4 regions of the Streptomyces sp. NPDC027189 genome follow, and region 3 is predicted to be linked to each of the others. Evidence: riboswitches for the same ligand, from Rfam matches in the RefSeq annotation. Region 3 holds a riboswitch; each other region holds the start of a gene.
What was found. Region 3 has a riboswitch for cyclic di-AMP ahead of ACZ4RZ_RS07190 (NlpC/P60 family protein). Riboswitches for the same ligand answer to the same signal wherever they lie in the genome.

Region 1 (4,202 bases), on a different contig from region 3:
GCGGTAGTACTTCGACTCGGCCGAGACCTGCTCGTAGAAGCTGACCAGGCGGTCGGCGTCATCAATGGTGATGGGCCTGATGCGTGCGGTACCACCGTCACGCAGCACCACGTCCGCCTCCCAGTGAGCGGGGTACTCGTGCCGGTCCGACGAGGTCTGCATGGGCCCCAGAGTACGGCTCGCATCCGACAACGGCGCGAGGCAGTCTGTGGGGAACGGACGTCGGATCGAGGCCGCGATCCGACCACACTCCGGACGGGACGAAGGACCGCTCCGGAGACGCTTCACGATATGGGACACTGGTCTAGACAACCCTGAAAACCTGAAGGGCAGCATCACATGGCTGAGCGCCGCGTCAACGTCGGCTGGGCCGAGGGCCTTCACGCCCGCCCCGCTTCCATCTTCGTCCGGGCCGCGACGGCCTCCGGTATCCCCGTGACGATCGCCAAGGCCGACGGCAACCCCGTCAACGCGGCCTCCATGCTCGCCGTCCTCGGCCTGGGCGCCCAGGGCGGCGAGGAGATCGTCCTCGCCTCCGACGCCGAGGGTGCGGACACCGCCCTCGACCGTCTGGCGAAGCTGGTCGCCGAGGGTCTAGAGGAGCTCCCCGAGACCGTCTGAGCACACGCCTGTGCACCTGAACCGGCGCCGCTCTCGCGGAGGCGGTTGCGCGCCGTTGGGGTTGCTCAATTGATGGTGGCGGTGGTTTTCGTCCAAAAGCCGCCGCCCCGCACGCATATAGAAGGGCTCGCCTGAAAACATCGGGCGAGCCCTTCGCTTTTCCCTATTGCGGGCAGCAGAAATAGTCCCCCGAGAATTACCCCTCTTTGTATACGGCGCCCGTGTTAATGCCGCGGGCCCGTCATGTTTACGGGAGGTTGCGAAGTCCTCACACGGTCCGGACGATCTCCGCCGCCGGGAAAACGGAGCCGGTGCGCGGCCGCGGCACGCTCGGTGTGCAGGGCCGTGATCGCCCGGGCCCGCTCGCTGTCGCCGCGCGCCACGGCGTCCACGATGCCGCCGTGTTCCGCCCAGGACTCCGCGGGGTTGGCCGACGCCTCCACCGCGTACATCCACGCGATCTTGTGCCGCAGCTGGGCGAGCGTGGAGGTGAGCGCGGGGCTTCCGGAGGCCTGCGCGAGGGTCTCGTGGAACCAGCCGCCCAGCGAGCGCAGATCCTCGCTGTGGCCCCTCCTGGACCGCTCCTGCCCCAGCCTGACCAGGCCTCGGAGCACCTTGAGGTGGGCCTCGGTACGGCGCTGCGCGGCCCGCGCGGCGCCCAGCGGCTCAAGGAGCATGCGCATCTCCAGCAGGTCGGAGGCCTCCTGCTCGGTGGGCTCCGCGACGCACGCGCCCGCGTGCCGGCGGGTGACGACGAAGCCCTCGGCCTCCAGCGTCCGCAGGGCCTCGCGCACGGGGACGCGCGAGACGCCGTAGCGACGCGCGAGCAGTTCCTCGGTGAGCCGGCCGCCTCGCTCGTAGACACCCGCGACAATGTCGTCACGGATCGCCGTGCATACCGAGTGCGCCGGAATACGCATGACCGGACCTCCGCTTTAATCCCCGCGAAACGCCATCGATTGACGCTTGTTCAGTGACTCTATTGCAGGGAGCCGGAATTTCCGATGGCAGGCCGGAATCCATGGATATTTTTTGGACACACGGCCGCGTGAAACGACGATGCCCCGGCTCGGCGAGCCGGGGCAACGGAACTGATGAAGCGCTCGTCAGACGTTCACACCGTGCGAGCGAAGGTACGCGACCGGATCGATGTCCGAGCCGTACTCCGCGGTCGTGCGGGCCTCGAAGTGGAGGTGCGGCCCGGTCGTGTTGCCGGTGGACCCGGAGAGGCCCACCTGCTGGCCCGGGGTGACCGTCTGGCCCACGGAGACGCCGATGGACGACAGGTGCCCGTACATCGTGTACGTGCCGTCGTGCATCTTGATGACGACCTGGTTGCCGTACGCGCCGCCCCAGCCGGCCGTGACGACCGTGCCGGAGCCGACGGCGTGCACCGAGGTGCCGGACGCGGCGTGGAAGTCGACGCCGGTGTGGCTGCCGGAGGACCAGAGGCTGCCGCCGGCCTTGTAGCCGGTGGAGATGTACGAGCCGGTGATGGGCAGGACGAAGGTGTTGAGGCGCTTGCGCTCGGCTGCACGGGCGGCACGCTCCTTGGCCTCGCGCGCCTCCTTGGCCCTCTCCGCGGCCTGCTTGCGGGCGGCCTCCTCGGCCTTCTTCCGCGCGGCGGCCTCGTCGGCGGCGCGCTGCTGCGCGACGGCCTGCGCGTCGATCTTCTCGGCGAGAGTGTCGCCGATGGTGATGATCGGAGTCAGCCCGGTCTGCTCGGCGGAGGTGTCCGCGGCCAGTGCCGGGGCGGCCAGGGTTCCGATGACGCCGGTGGTGGTGAGCGCCGCGACGCCGACGGCGTTCGTGGTCGTGCGCTTCACGCGGCTCGGGCGACGGTGCTTCCCTGTGCCACAGGTGAACGCCATATAGGGGCTGATCCTTTCCTTCCTTCTCGCCTACCGGGTTAGCTGACGGGTTCGGAGCAGGAAGGTCTCCTACGGACTCCCTCCGGGGAGGGCGTCCGATTCACCCCAGGGACTGCGTATGGGTCCCCGGCTCCCCTGGCTCGCGCCGTACGGGGACTCGGCGATGACTGTCCGGTGCCGCGGGCGCGGCGCACTGCCTGACGAACAGCCGGATCGACGCTAAACGGGGCATCTTTCAATCAACAAACGGATCACGGCTTTTGTAGCGCATGCCACAGGGCAGACGGGCAACCTCCGTATCAATACGGACATCTTGGGGACGAAGTCCGGAAAGAGACACGAAGTCCGGGCAAAAGGAGACCCAGGTGACTCTTCAGTCACCTGGGTCCTCAGGGAGTCGCGCTGCTCTACTCGGCCCGGACGACGGTGACTTCACCGATTCCGAGCGCCTTGACGGGCTCCTCGATCTGCGCGGCGTCACCCACCAGGACGGTCACCAGACGGTCCACCGGGAAGGCGTTCACGGCGGCCGCGGTGGCCTCCACGGTGCCTGTCGCGGCGAGCTGCTGATAGAGCGTCGCCTGGTAGTCGTCCGGCAGGTACTGCTCGACCTGGTCGGCGAGCGTGCTCGCGACGGCCGCCGCGGTCTCGAACTTGAGGGGCGCCACACCCACCAGGTTCTGTACGGCGATGTCGCGCTCGGCGTCCGTCAGGCCCTCGGCGGCGAGGGTACGCAGCACCTTCCACAGGTCGTCGAGCGCCGGACCGGTGTTCGGCGTGTCCACCGAGCCGCTGATGGCGAGCATCGCGACGCCCGTGCCGTCCGGAGCGGAGCGCAGCACCTGGCCGAACGCCCGCACACCGTAGGTGTAGCCCTTTTCCTCGCGCAGGACGCGGTCCAGGCGTGAGGTGAGGGTGCCGCCGAGGCAGTACGTGCCGAGCACCTGGGCGGGCCAGACGCGGTCGTGCCGGTCGGCGCCGACGCGGCCGATGAGCAGCTGCGTCTGGACGGCTCCGGGGCGGTCCACGATGATCACACGGCCGGTGTCGTCGGCGCTCACCGGCGGCACGGGGCGCGGCTCGGCGGACGAGGCGGTCCAGGAGCCGAGCGTGTCGGCGAGCAGCGCGTCGAGGTCGACATCGGTCAGGTCACCGACGATGACGGCGGTGGCCGTCGCGGGGCGTACGTGCTTCTCGTAGAAGGCGCGTACGGCCGCCGAGTCGATCTTCTGGACGGTCTCCTCGGTGCCCTGTCGCGGGCGCGACATGCGCGAGGCCGCCGGGAACAACTCCTTGGAGAGCTCCTTGGCCGCGCGGCGGGCCGGGTTGGCCGTCTCGTGCGGGATCTCGTCCAGGCGGTTGCGGACCAGTCGCTCGACCTCGCTGTCCGCGAATGCCGGCGCCCTCAGGGCGTCGGCGAGCAGACCGAGTGCCTTGGGCAGGCGCGAGGCGGGCACTTCGAGCGACAGGCGTACGCCGGGGTGGTCGGCGTGCGAGTCGAGGGTGGCGCCGCAGCGCTCCAGCTCGGCGGCGAACTCCTCGGCGGAGTGCTTGTCGGTGCCCTCGGAGAAGGCTCGCGCCATGATCGTGGCGATGCCGTCGAGGCCCGCCGGTTCGGCCTCCAGCGGCGCGGCGAGGATCACCTCGACTGCGACGACCTGCTGGCCGGGGCGGTGGCAGCGCAGGAGCGTCAAGCCGTTGTCGAGCGTG
Region 2 (4,202 bases), on a different contig from region 3:
TGTCCTGGTACTCGTCCACCATGACGTGGCGGAAGCGGCGGCGGTAGTGCTCGGCGACGTCCGGGAAGGCGCGCAGCAGGTTGACCGTCGTCATGATCAGGTCGTCGAAGTCGAGCGCGTTGGCCTCGCGCAGACGCGACTGATACATCGCGTACGCCTGAGCGAGGGTCTTCTCGAAGCCGTCGGTGGCCTGGGCCGCGAAGTCCTCCTCGTCGATCAGCTCGTTCTTCAGGTTCGAGATCTTGGCGCTGAACGACTTCGGCGGGAAGCGCTTGGGGTCGAGGTCGAGATCACGGCAGACGAGCGCCATAAGACGCTTGGAGTCGGCGGCGTCGTAGATCGAGAAGGAGGAGGTGAAGCCGAGCTTCTTGCTCTCGCGGCGCAGAATCCGCACACACGCGCTGTGGAAGGTCATTACCCACATCGCGCCCGCGCGCGGGCCGACGAGGTGCTCGACGCGCTCCTTCATCTCGCCCGCGGCCTTGTTGGTGAAGGTGATCGCGAGGATCTGGCCGGGGTGGACATTCCGCTCGGCCAGCAGATAGGCGATCCGGTGGGTGAGCACGCGGGTCTTGCCGGAGCCCGCGCCGGCCACGATGAGCAGCGGGGAGCCGGAGTGCACCACGGCCGCGCGCTGGTTCTCGTTCAGCCCGTCCAGCAGCGCCGCGGAGTCCACGGCGGGCCGGTGCGCGCCGTCGCGGTAGTACGCGTCCCGGTCCGGCGGCACGTCGAACTTCCCGCCGAACAGATCGTCCGGAACGGGCTCCGGTACGTGATCGTCCTCGGGCGGCGGCGGGGGCTCTTCCTCGTGGGCCCGGGTGGGCTTGAGGTCCGCCAGGAAGCTGTCATCAAAGAGGCTGCTCATCGCTCTCCGAGTCTAGGCGGCCTCACTGACACCCCGCCGCCACCCTGAAAACTCGATCGGATCTCGTGACACGGATCAGAGCTCGACCGGGCCTCTTGACACGGCTCGGAAGCCGAGGATCTTCCGGAGTCGGCCGCCCGGCGTCTTCTCACCCTACGGAATCATCCCGTCGCGGTCGGCGATCGATCAGGCCGGCACGTACACGCCCTGAGGGGAGACGGGCACCAGGTCGCCACTCGCCGCACCGGCGACGATCTTGCGGCCGTCGGGGAGCGCGGAGCCGTCGCCCCGGAAGACCTTGGCGATCGCCACCGCGATGCCGATAACGAGGCACATGTCGCCGCCTTCCGGACAACTCGCCATAGATCTTTCCGGATTAACTGCCCAGGGTGACGCTCAGGGTCAAGGTCACGAAAATGTATCGGGCATATCGCACATCAAACTTCACAGAAGCCACATGAGTTGGCTAGCGTGCCGGGCAGGCCGCTCGACACCCACCGGCGAACGACGCCGGGCCGTGCGGCCTCCGCTCAATCCGGTGCGCCCCTGCGGCAGCCGGAGCCGGGGACCCAACCGACCTTGGGGTGAATCGGTCCAACTGCCCTGTGGGGCAAGGACCGTAGGGCAAACCTTCCGGATCCACCCGCCCGAACCCGACAGCTAACTCGGTAGGCGGATGACGGAAGGAGTCGCCTCTCTTGGCGTCGCATCGCAAATGGCGTCCTACGGGCACGCGCGTAGCAGGCATACGGACCCCCGCCCTCGCGACGGCGGCTCTCACCTCCGTCGCCCTGCTCTCCCAGACGGCGAACGCCGCACCCTCGGCCGAACCCAGGCCGAGCCTCGAAGAGGTCGAGAAGAAGGTCAACGACCTCTACCACCAGGCCGAGACGGCCACCGACAAGTACAACGCGGCCAAGGAGAAGACCTCCAAGCAGCGCAAGCAGGTCGACACCCTCCTCGACGACGTCGCCCAGCGCACCGACAAGCTCAACACCGCGCGTGAGGAGCTCGGTTCGTTCGCGGCGGCGCAGTACCGCACCGGGGCCGCCGCCCCCAACACCGCGACCCTCCTGCTCGCCGACAACCCGCAGGACTACTTCGACCAGACCCAGCTGATGAGCCGTCTGACCACCCGCCAGAAGGCGGCGGTCGACGACTACATCACCGATCAGGCCGCCACCACCAAGAAGCGCGCGGAGGCCGCCAAGAGTCTGGAGACGCTGACCAGCTCGCAGAACGCGCTCAAGACGTCCAAGGCCGACGTTCAGCACAAGCTCACCGAGGCCCGCGAACTGCTCTCGAAGCTGACCGCCGAGGAGAAGGCGCGGCTCGCGGCGATCGAGAAGAAGAAGCAGCAGGAGGCCGCGCGCAAGGCGGCGGAGCTGGCGCAGCAGCAGGCCGCCGCCGAGGCCGCGAAGAAGGCGGCCCAGCAGGAGTCCTCGTCGAGCACGACGACCGGCTCGTCGGACACCACGACCGGCTCGGGCACCACGACCGGCTCGGGCACCACGACCACCGACTCCTCGTACGCGACGAAGGCGGCGAAGGCGCTCGCGTTCGCCCGCGCGCAGATCGGCAAGCCGTACGTCTGGGGGGCGACCGGCCCGGACTCGTACGACTGCTCGGGTTTCACCCAGGCTGCCTGGAAGGCCGCCGGCGTCTCCCTGCCGCGCGTCACCTACGACCAGGTGAACGCCGGCACGACCGTCTCCCTGTCCGACGCCCAGCCCGGTGACCTGGTCTTCTTCTATGACGATGTCAGCCACGTCGGCCTGTACATCGGCAACGGGATGATGATCCACGCGCCCAAGCCGGGGGCGTACGTCCGCGAGGAGTCGATCTACTACGACGGCACGTCGGCGATCCACAGCGTGGTGCGCCCGGCGTAAGCCGTTCCGCGAGCAACGCATTGTGCGGGGCACGCGCGCGTGGGGCAGATCGTGCTCCACGCGCGGGTGCCCCGCGTTTTTGTGCCTCACGCGCGTGCCCGGCGTTTTCGTGCTCCACCCGCGCGTGCCCCCGCGTTTTCACGCTCCACGCGCGCGTGCCCCGCGGGCAACTCGTCCGAAGATCCCTAGCATCAGGCGCATGCCAGCCATCTCCCAGCTCCGCGCCTGGTGGGCGCAGCGGCCGCCCGCCGCCGGTGCCGCCGTCATGGCCACCGGCATCGTCTCGATCGGGCTGCACCTGACCGGCTACGAGACCCTGTCCCGTATCGCGCTGGCCCTGACCTGCGTCGCCTGGCTCGCGCTCGCCGCGGACTTCGTCGTACGCCTTCTGTGGGAGCGCGCGCGGTGGGTAAAGGAGGCTTGCACGCCTCCCGGGCTCACCGCCGTCGCGGCGACGACCGTGCTGGGGACCCGGCTGTCCGCGCTGGGGTGGCAGGAGCCGGCCGAGGCCCTGCTCGCGCTGTCGGCCGTGCTGTGGCCGGTGCTGCTCCTCGTCGTCGCACGGCACTGGAAGCGCCGTATGCCGGGAGGGGTGTTCCTGGTGTGTGTGGCCACGCAGGGACTCTCGGTGCTGTGCGCCACGCTCGCCGCGGCCGTGGGCCCGGAGTGGCTCGCGCACGCCGGGCTGGTGCTGTTCTGGCTGGGGATCGTGCTCTACGGAGTGGCGTTCACGCACTTCGACGTCCGGGAGGTGGTCCGGAGCTCCGGGGACCACTGGGTCGCGGGCGGCGCGCTCGCCATCTCGGCGCTGGCCGGGGCCACGCTCATCGCCGCGCATCACGTGAACCCGTACTTGTGGAACGACGACGACAGCGACGTCCTGCGCACCGTGACCGTCGCGCTCCTCGTGCTCGCCTTCGCCTCCTACTGCGTCCTCGCCGTCGCGGAGCTGGGGTGGCCGAGGCTCCGCTACGACGCGCGCCGCTGGGCGACCGTCTTCCCGATGGGGATGACGGCGGTGGCGTCTCTGTCGGCCGCGACCGCCCTCGGCGTCTCCTGGCTCAAGGGGCCCGGGCAGGTGCTGCTGTGGATCTCGGTGGCGGTGTGGCTGGCCGTCGCGGCGGGAGCGGTCCACGCGATGATCACGGCCGGAACGCACGGCCATACCGGATCGAACAGGCCGAGCGGCCCGCTCAGGTCCAGAGCACCGCGATGAAGATGTTCGCGGTGGTCAGCAGACCGACGAGCCCGAAGAGGCCCTTGTCCACCTTCTCGTCGTCCCGCTTCACATAGACGAGCCCCAGGATCACGATCAGCAGGGCCAGCTTCACGCCGATCTTGATGTTGTTGACCGGATTGTCGTCGGCCTGGTTGAGGCCAACCAGGACGACGCCGGTGACCAGCATGGTCAGCGCGCCGTGCAGCATCGCCGGGACGAAGCGGGC
Region 3 (4,202 bases):
GCCCGGCGCGACGCTGTGGCACGAGGGCCAGTTCGAGGGGCGCCGGGTGCGGCCGCCGGTCTTTCTCTCCCGCCGCCCGGAGGAGCCCGTCGACAAGGAACTGCTCGCCTTCCACCACCGGCTGCTGGCCTCGGTCGCCTCGTCCGGAATGCGCACGGGAGGGGACTGGCGGCTGCTCGACTGCACGGGCTGGCCGGACAATCCGTCCCACGGCAACCTGGTCGCCTGGTGCTGGGCCACCGGATCAGCCCGCCACCTCGTGGTCGTCAACCTCTCCGACCAGCCCGCCCAGGGCCGGGTCCGCCTGCCGTGGACCGACCTCCGCGGCCGCCCGTGCCGCCTCGCGGAGCTGCTCACCGAGCAGACCTACGAGCGGGACGGCGACGAGCTGGTCGACGCCGGACTGTACGTCGGCCTGGAGGGCCGGCACTGGCATGTTGTCGCCGTGCCCGTAGGACCGTAGTCGCGTCAGCGCCCGTGTGGGATGAACCGGCCGACTGCTTTCCACGCGGCCGGAACCCGCCGGTGGCGCACGGCCGCGGAGGCTCCCGCGCGCGACGGGGGAATCGCCTGAGGTTGCCAGTCGCAGAGCGTCGAGGGGTCCTCGGGAGGTGCGGCGCCTCCGGCCCCGTCGTGCTCCTTGAGAGCGACGCTGATGAGTGTGAGCAGGAGCGCCACATCGGCGTCGCAGTCCAGCAGCACGGTGATCCACGAGGATCCGGGGTGCACCCGCACAGCGGTGCTGTGCTGCAGGTGTGGGAGCAGCCGATGGACGGCCGCATGCGTGAGATGCAGATCCGCTGCGTCGTCGGAGTGGAAGTGGACGATGTCGTGCCCCGTCGTCCCGAAGGCGCGTCCAGCGGCGCATCGGGGCGAGCCACTTATCAGGTTCGGCCATGACTCCAGTTGGGTCATGGCGCGATCGGCCACGGTCATGCGCACCATGGTCGCGCACTATTCACCCTGCCAACTACCCCCCTTCACCCTCTGCTTGGTCAATTGGCCGTTCTGCGCCCCTCATGATCCCGGAGCGGCCCCGTGCACCGGGCCGTAGGGCTCATGCGGGCCGTGCCGCGCTGTGGATCGCCGACGCTTCGGCGAAGAAGATCGACTCCTCGCGCACGTATGCTCCCGGGCTCGGCGCGTGGATCATCAAGCCGTCGCCGATGTAGAGGCCGACGTGGCTGACATCGCCGTAGAAGAAGATCAGGTCGCCGGGCCGGATGTCGGCGAGGGGGATCGCCGTACCGACGGTCGCCTGCTCGCGCGCGGTGCGCGGGAGTGCGACCCCGGCGGTTCTCCAGGCGGCCTGGGTGAGGCCCGAGCAGTCGTACGAGCCCGGTCCGGACGCGCCCCAGACGCATGGCCTGCCGATCTGTCCACGGGCAAAGGCGAGTACCTTCGCGGCTTTGCTGCCGTCTCCGGAGTCCGAGGTGCTGTCCGCGCCGATGGGCACGACAGCGGCGATGGGCGTGGTGGTGCTGAGAGTGGCCGATTGCTGTGGCTGCCACTCCTCTTCGGCCGGGCGAGGAGTCAGTTCCTCGTAGGCACGCCAGGCGTCTTCCGCCGGCCGGGATTCGATCGCCGGGAAGGGCGCGATCAGCTGAGGGGTGTGGCGGGAGAGCAACTCGCGGGCCACCGCGAGCTTCTGCTGGATCTGCCCCTTGGAGGTCTTCAACGAGGCCGAGGCCTGTCGCGGTTCCGCGGCCGGTGCCGGCAGGGCCTTGGCGACTTCCTGCCGTGTCCGCGGCGCGGCCGGCAGCGCGGCGACGGCCCCCGAGGTCAACTCCGCCACCGGGCCGGCAGCCACCCCGGCGACAGGACCGGCGGTCAACTCCGGGACGGGTCGGGCGGTCGACTCCCGCCCACGCTGGGCGAGTCCATCCGCCGGACGTACCGCCGGACGTGCAGGCCGCGCCTCGGCCGCGCGGTTCGGCATTCTGTCGGCCGGCAGCCTCGCCGGGACGGTCGGCCCCAACTGCGCGCGCCCCACGTCGAACCATTGCCTGGTGACGTCGTCGAGGGCGGGATCGTTGGGCCTGCGCCCGCTGTCGACCGCCGGGTTGACGCGCCCACGCGTCCCCGTGGACATCGCGCGGGTCGCGTTGTAGTTCCCGGTGGCGGTCTCGGCCTGGTCGTAGAGGCTGCTGATCCGCTGCCGGACCTCTTCGCGGCTCGGCCCGTCCGCTGCGGGCGGCTTGGCGTCGGGAGCCATGGGGGACGCACTCCTTCCGTGTTCCGCCTACCGAGTCAGCTGTCGGGTTCGGGCGGACGGTTCCGGAAGGTATGCCCTACGGCCCTTGCCCTGCTGGGCGGTTGGGCCGATTCACCCCAAAGTCGGTCGGGTCCCCGGCTCCGGCCGCCACGGGGGCGCACCGGACTCGGCGGAGGCCGCGCGACCCGGCGAGGTTCGCCGGAGGGAGTCGTGCGGTCCGCCCGTCAACCTAGCCAACTTGTGTGCCTCGCGTGAAGGTTGAAGTGCGAAGTGTCCGATATGTATTTGTGACCTTCGTCGTACTGGGTGCCCCGGCTTGCGCGGTCGGTGTGGACCGGCGACGAGCAGCTCGGCCTCGACCCCGGGCGTACACGCCGACCTGGTCCACCGCCCGCGGGCCTCGTAGTTGATCTCGCTGCCGGAACTGTGGGCTCCACCACGGCGCACGCTGGCATGGGCCTGATGAAGTGGCCCGAATGCTCGGGCTGCTCATCAACCTCCTCCCGTTCTGGATCCGCGAGCCCCTGTTCGTCGCTCTCGGCATCCCCTTCAGCGGCTTCCTCTTCTATGCGGCCGCCAGGGACGGGGAACCGATCATGGCCGCGCTCGGCATCGCCGTCCTCGCTTTCACCGCCCTGCGCGTCTATACGATGGTCCGTGTGCTCCGAGCCCGTCGCCTGGCCCAGGACGCCAACGCCGCATGACAGTTCATCTCGGCCGCGACCGCCGGTACACCGCATGAGGTGAGCGGTCACGTCATCGGCTGCATCGACAGCCCGGAGTGTTGCAGTCCTGGCAGCAGCCAGCTCTGGAACGGAGCCAGTGCGGCCAGAACCAGGAACGCAACGCCGACCGCGGCGCTGAATACCGGTCCGAGCCGCCACAGCTTCTCGATGAAGATGACGACCGCGAGTGCGGCCATCGCCGCGATGTTCATGGTGCCCAGCGGAACGAGGACGATCATGAGCCCCCAGCAGCAGCCCACGCAGTAGAGCCCATGGTGGGCCCCGACGCGCAGGTCGCGGGTGCCCGACCGGTAGCCGCCATGGCGCACGAACCGACCCGCGGGGCTTCGGCAGTGGCGCAGGCAGATGTTCTTCAGCGGACTGAACTGGTGGAGTCCGGCGAGCAGGAAGGCTCCGGCGCCGATCCAGCGCCCGGCTTCGGGGTGGCTGTCGACAAGGTTGCCGGTCACGGTGAGGATCCCGTACACGACCAGGCCGAATGCCGCCCAAGCGATCAGGTATCCGCCCGCGAACCGGGTGATCCGGGCCGCGCGGGCCGTACCGGAGGACTGACGGCCGATGTCCAGGGCCCAGGTGACGGCCACCGGCGCCACGGACGGGAACATCATGGCGATCATCATGATCACCCAGAGGAGGAGGAACGGGGGCAGGTCGAGGCCCATCGTTCCCGGCTCCATCTCCATACCGTCGGCCTGCTCCACCACGAGGAGCCACGCGAGGAGGGCGGGCAGCAGCATGACGGACCAGGCGGCGGTCATCGTCCGGGCCGGGAGGAGGTTGCCCGGCCGCATGGGTGCGGAGAGGGATGCCCAGTTACGGAACACACTTCCAGGTCATCACAGAAGGCGGTCGATCGCCTGGCAGCCGCTCTGCCCCGCAGGACCTGCCGACCTGCGAGGACGGGGGGCGAATGGAGGTGACGATCCGCGTCACCGAGCGGATGAACCACCGCTGCGACCCCGGCCCGCCGCGCGGCTGCCCGATGACCGCACTCACCGGCGCCTGCGACCCGAAGGCTTCCCCGGACGAGGTGGCCGCCCGGCGCCACCAGGCGTCGGCCTCCTTCGAAGCCGACCTCATAAGCTGACTTTATGAGGTCATAGATCCAGCCCGGCTACTGACTTAGGTTTGCCTTAGTTTAGGCTTCCCGGCGAGTACGTCTGTTACCGCTCGAAGGGAACCTGATCATGCCTCGCCCCCTGCGGGTAGCCATTGTCGGAGCCGGCCCCGCCGGGATCTAC
Region 4 (4,202 bases), on a different contig from region 3:
CCGTCCTCGCCGTCGACATGCACGCCTGGGCGGCCACCCTGCTCGCCTTCGTCTCCCGCCCGCCCGACCCGGTGCACGTGGGCCAGGTGATGTGGCGCGACATGTGGGTGAAGCGCCTGCAGGCGGTGGACCCGCTCATCCACACCTGGCTGTCCCACCAGACCCGGGACCCGTACTGGCGGCACGGCAGCGTCTGCGAGGACTACGGCGCGATCCGGGCGGCGGTCCTCGCGGTCGGCGGCTGGCACGACCCGTACCGCGACACGGTGCTGCGGCTGGTGGAACACCTTCCGCGGGATCGCGTACGCGGCCTGATCGGCCCCTGGTCGCACCAGTATCCCGACCGGGGCCTGCCGCCCGGCCCGGCGATCGGCTTCCTCCAGGAGACCCTGCGCTGGTGGGACCACTGGCTCCGGGACAAGGACACGGGCGCCTTGTCCACCCCCGTCCTCCGCTCGTACGTGATGGACGCACATCTCCCGGCGACGACGTACTCGGAGCTCCCCGGCCGCTGGGTCGGCGACCCGGCCTGGCCCTCCCCCTCCGTCACCCCCGTCTCGTACGCGCTCCAGGGCGACCCGGTACTGATCCGCTCGCCCCAGCACACGGGCGCGGACGCGGGCCGCTTCCTCCCCCTCGGGAACGACGCGGACCTGCCCCCGGACCAGCGGGAGGAGGACGCGAGATCCGCCTGCTTCGAATTCGAAGTACCGGAGGAGACCTGGGTGTTGGGCCGTCCGAGAGTCCGCCTGCGGCTGAGGTCCTCGGTTCACCGGGGTCAGGTGATCGCCCGCCTCTGCGACGTGGCCCCCCACGGAGCCTCGACACTCGTCACCCGGGGTGTACTGAACCTGTCAAAGCGTCATGGTCGTGACCAGGCGGTTCCCTGGAAGCCGGGTGCTACGGAGGAGGTGGTTTTCGACCTGACCAGCATCGGCTACGCGTTCCCGCCGGGCCACCGCATCCGCCTCTCCGTCTCCAACGCGTACTGGCCCTGGATCTGGCCCCAGCCGGGCTCGGAGGCCGGTATCACCCTGGACCCGACGGGCAGCCTGCTGGAACTCCCGGTAAGAACACGGGAGTCGACGCCCTCCCTCACTTTCGAGGATCCGGAGCAGTCCGAACCGCTGGGGGTCATCGTCCCGACGACGCTGGACGAACCCCGCCCGGAACGCCTGGTGGTCCGCGACGTGGCCGCCTGCGCGTGGCGCTTGGAGGTCGACCCGCGCTACGGCGGCACCCGCGTCTACCCCGACGGTCTCGAATTCACCGAGAACGCGCTGGAGACCTACACCATCAACGACTCCAACCCCCTCTCCGCCCGCGCCCGCTCGACGTGGTCGGTCCGCCTGCACCGCCCGGACCTGCCCTGGGACGCGCGCATCTCGACGAGCTCCGAAATCACTTGCGACGCCGAGGACTTCATCACCTCCAACGAGGTCGTCTGCAAGGACGGCGACGAGGTGGTCTTCCACCGGACCTGGGAGAAGCGGATCCCCCGAGCCGCGGGCTAGGACTTGGAGGGCCGGGGGTCCGGCAGGGAGCCCTGAGGCCATGGCGCAGACGCGGACCGCGGAATTCCTGATGGACCTCGACGAGGGCATGCTCGCGCACTTCCGCGAGATGGCCCACGAGATGGTCACGCGCTTCGGGATCTCACGGGCGGAAGCCGTCGCGAGGATCAACAGGGCATACCAGGGGCGGCAGTTCGAGCCGTATCCCGACCTGATGTGCCACGAACTCCCCGAATACTGGGGCTACGGCCTCTACTTCAAGCCCGACGCGGGCCGCCTCCCCGACGACAACCCCGACACGGACCTCTCCGTGTGGGAGGTGCGCCCAGCTCCTCCCCGGCATTCCCCGGCCCGGACGCTCGATGCGTAATGTCCGAATTAAAAGCATTGCCGCTTTAATGTGCCTTGGTCGCGTGAATTGAGTCACGCCCGAGCCGCCCCGGCGCCATGCCCCACCACCTCGATTCCCCTTCGCGAAAGCCAAGTTGAGGATCACATTCCGGCACAATCGGGCATTTCACCCCCTCCTTTTCCGGGATTAAAACGGACTGAGCCATGAATTCGGGTCTTGTTCCCGACATGTGCTCTCGCATACGTTCGCCCCGATCCGGGCGGATCGCCGAATCCTGCCACCGCCCGGAAACCCACCCACCCACGCACGGCAGGAGCGGGGGACCCAGGTAAGCCGCCGGTCCGGACCAACGGAACGGCTAGGGGTGAAGCCGCGCCCAGCGCGCGGCCGGGCACCTCCCGCCCGAACCCGACAGCTCACCTCGCAGGCGCCGGAGAGGAATGTCGTCATGCCCGCACGAGGCAAGCACTACCGCCCCAAGACCAGCAGCACGTTCACCCGCTGCATGATCGCCGCAGGCACGAGCGGAGCCGCGCTGGCCCTTCCCCTCGTGAGCGCGACCAGCGCGCACGCCGCCCAGCCGGCGCAAGCGCCGCAGGTCACGAAGGCTGCCGCAGTCACGATCACCGACGTCCAGCTCGTCACCTACAAGGTGGTCGCGGGCGACACCCTGTCCAAGATCGCGCAGAAGTACCCGCAGAGCGGCGGCTGGAAGAAGCTGTACGACGCCAACCGTGCGGTGATCGGTGCGAACCCGACGGCCCTCTCCCCGGGCCTGACGCTGACAGTGGGCACGAGGACCGTGAAGTTGGGCTCGGCGACCAAGGCAAGCACCCAGTCCGCGACGCCGGCCGCCCCCGCCTCCACGAAGACGTACGCCAACAATCTGGACGGCTGGATCAAGCACTCGCTGGACATCATGGGCAAGGCGCACATTCCGGGCACCTACAACGGCATCCACCGCAACGTCATGCGGGAGTCCTCCGGCAACCCCCGGGCCATCAACAACTGGGACTCCAACGCCGCCGCCGGCATCCCGTCCAAGGGCCTCCTCCAGGTCATCGACCCGACCTTCAAGGCGTACCACGTCCCCGGCACCTCGATGGACCCCTACGACCCGGTCGCGAACATCACGGCGGCCTGCAACTACGCGGCGGCGAAGTACGGCTCGATCGACAACGTCAACGGCGCCTACTGAGACACGTTCTCCCGGGCCTTCTCCTGGGCCCCGAAGAGCCGCTCCAGCACCACCGCGATCCCGTCCTCCTCGTTCGACAGGGTCACCTCGTCGGCCACCGCCTTCAGCTCCGGGTGGGCGTTGGCCATGGCGACGCCATGGGCGGCCCAGTCGAACATGGGGATGTCGTTGGGCATGTCGCCGAAGGCGAGGGTGGTGGCGTGGCTGAGGCCGAGGTGAGCGGCGGCGAGGGCGAGCCCCGTCGCCTTGGTCACACCGCATGGCTGGAGTTCGACGGTGCCCGGCCCCGACATGGTGACCGTCGCCAGCGAACCGACCACTCCCCGCGCGGCCAAGGCCAACTCGTCGTCGGACAGCGAGGGGTGACGGAGCAGCACCTTGCTGATCGGCTCCGTCCAGAGGTCGTCGCGGCGCGGCACCCGTACCGCCGGCAGCGTCGGATGCGGCATGACATACCCCGGCTCGATGAGCGTCAGGCCGTCCACACCGTCCTGGTCCACCGCCGCGTAGAGCAGCCCGACCTCCGCCTCGATCTTGCCGAGCGCGGTCTCCGCCAGCTCCCTGTCCAGGGTCACCGACCACAGCAGACGGTGCGCCCCGGCGTCGTACAACTGCGCCCCCTGCCCGCACACCGCCAGTCCCTGGCCGCCGAGTTCGTCCAGGAGCGGTCGGACCCTGGGTGCCGGCCGTCCCGTCACCACCAGATGCTGGGCACCCTCGGCCGTGGCTCTCGCCAACGCGGCGCGCGACCGGTCGGAGAGTGTGTCGTCGCCGCGCAGCAGCGTCCCGTCCAGGTCAGTGGCGATGAGTGAATATGCAGTCGGAGCGGCCATGATCCGAAGAATACGGATCGAACGACTCATCGGCCCGGCGTGAACCGGACGACGTCCGGTATCCCGTCAGCAACACCGTTCACCGCACGGACGGTATGGGCGATACCGGCGTTATCGGCCGTACTGGCCATGGGTGGTCCACTTCTGCCCACACCGGTGTGCGCCACCGCGTCCGGGTCCAACAACAGCCCCCAGGCGCGGAGTTGGCCCGACGCGAGCCGCGGGCGGGACGAGCGGCCGGAGCCGTGCCGATGTGATGCGACGGCCAGGGGGCGCACCCACGCGCAAGGGCGCCCCCTGCCTCG

Region 1: another riboswitch for cyclic di-AMP. It lies ahead of ACZ4RZ_RS42705 (M23 family metallopeptidase); the one in region 3 lies ahead of ACZ4RZ_RS07190 (NlpC/P60 family protein).
Region 2: another riboswitch for cyclic di-AMP. It lies ahead of ACZ4RZ_RS03495 (C40 family peptidase); the one in region 3 lies ahead of ACZ4RZ_RS07190 (NlpC/P60 family protein).
Region 4: another riboswitch for cyclic di-AMP. It lies ahead of ACZ4RZ_RS30640 (transglycosylase SLT domain-containing protein); the one in region 3 lies ahead of ACZ4RZ_RS07190 (NlpC/P60 family protein).

Annotation. Positions count from the first base shown of each region.
Region 1 covers NZ_JBVHRI010000031.1:8,012-12,213, forward strand. The annotation lists gene ACZ4RZ_RS42690 (bifunctional acetate--CoA ligase family protein/GNAT family N-acetyltransferase) at 1-162, opposite strand, end outside; gene ACZ4RZ_RS42695 (HPr family phosphocarrier protein) at 340-621, shown strand; gene ACZ4RZ_RS42700 (GntR family transcriptional regulator) at 846-1,541, opposite strand; gene ACZ4RZ_RS42705 (M23 family metallopeptidase) at 1,728-2,492, opposite strand; cyclic di-AMP (ydaO/yuaA leader) riboswitch at 2,506-2,665, opposite strand; gene ACZ4RZ_RS42710 (M16 family metallopeptidase) at 2,900-4,202, opposite strand, start outside.
Region 2 covers NZ_JBVHRI010000001.1:774,230-778,431, forward strand. The annotation lists gene pcrA (DNA helicase PcrA) at 1-865, opposite strand, end outside; gene ACZ4RZ_RS03490 (hypothetical protein) at 1,052-1,201, opposite strand; cyclic di-AMP (ydaO/yuaA leader) riboswitch at 1,383-1,555, shown strand; gene ACZ4RZ_RS03495 (C40 family peptidase) at 1,564-2,757, shown strand; gene ACZ4RZ_RS03500 (tellurite resistance/C4-dicarboxylate transporter family protein) at 2,957-3,973, shown strand; gene ACZ4RZ_RS03505 (hypothetical protein) at 3,951-4,202, opposite strand, start outside.
Region 3 covers NZ_JBVHRI010000002.1:594,033-598,234, reverse strand. The annotation lists gene ACZ4RZ_RS07200 (alpha-amylase) at 1-463, shown strand, start outside; gene ACZ4RZ_RS07195 (luciferase domain-containing protein) at 469-936, opposite strand; gene ACZ4RZ_RS07190 (NlpC/P60 family protein) at 1,058-2,215, opposite strand; cyclic di-AMP (ydaO/yuaA leader) riboswitch at 2,225-2,397, opposite strand; gene ACZ4RZ_RS07185 (hypothetical protein) at 2,692-2,919, shown strand; gene ACZ4RZ_RS07180 (DUF2182 domain-containing protein) at 2,967-3,752, opposite strand; gene ACZ4RZ_RS07175 (hypothetical protein) at 3,872-4,048, shown strand; gene ACZ4RZ_RS07170 (FAD-dependent oxidoreductase) at 4,149-4,202, shown strand, end outside.
Region 4 covers NZ_JBVHRI010000015.1:31,451-35,652, forward strand. The annotation lists gene ACZ4RZ_RS30630 (CocE/NonD family hydrolase) at 1-1,514, shown strand, start outside; gene ACZ4RZ_RS30635 (hypothetical protein) at 1,555-1,884, shown strand; cyclic di-AMP (ydaO/yuaA leader) riboswitch at 2,154-2,311, shown strand; gene ACZ4RZ_RS30640 (transglycosylase SLT domain-containing protein) at 2,315-3,064, shown strand; gene ACZ4RZ_RS30645 (HAD family hydrolase) at 3,058-3,897, opposite strand.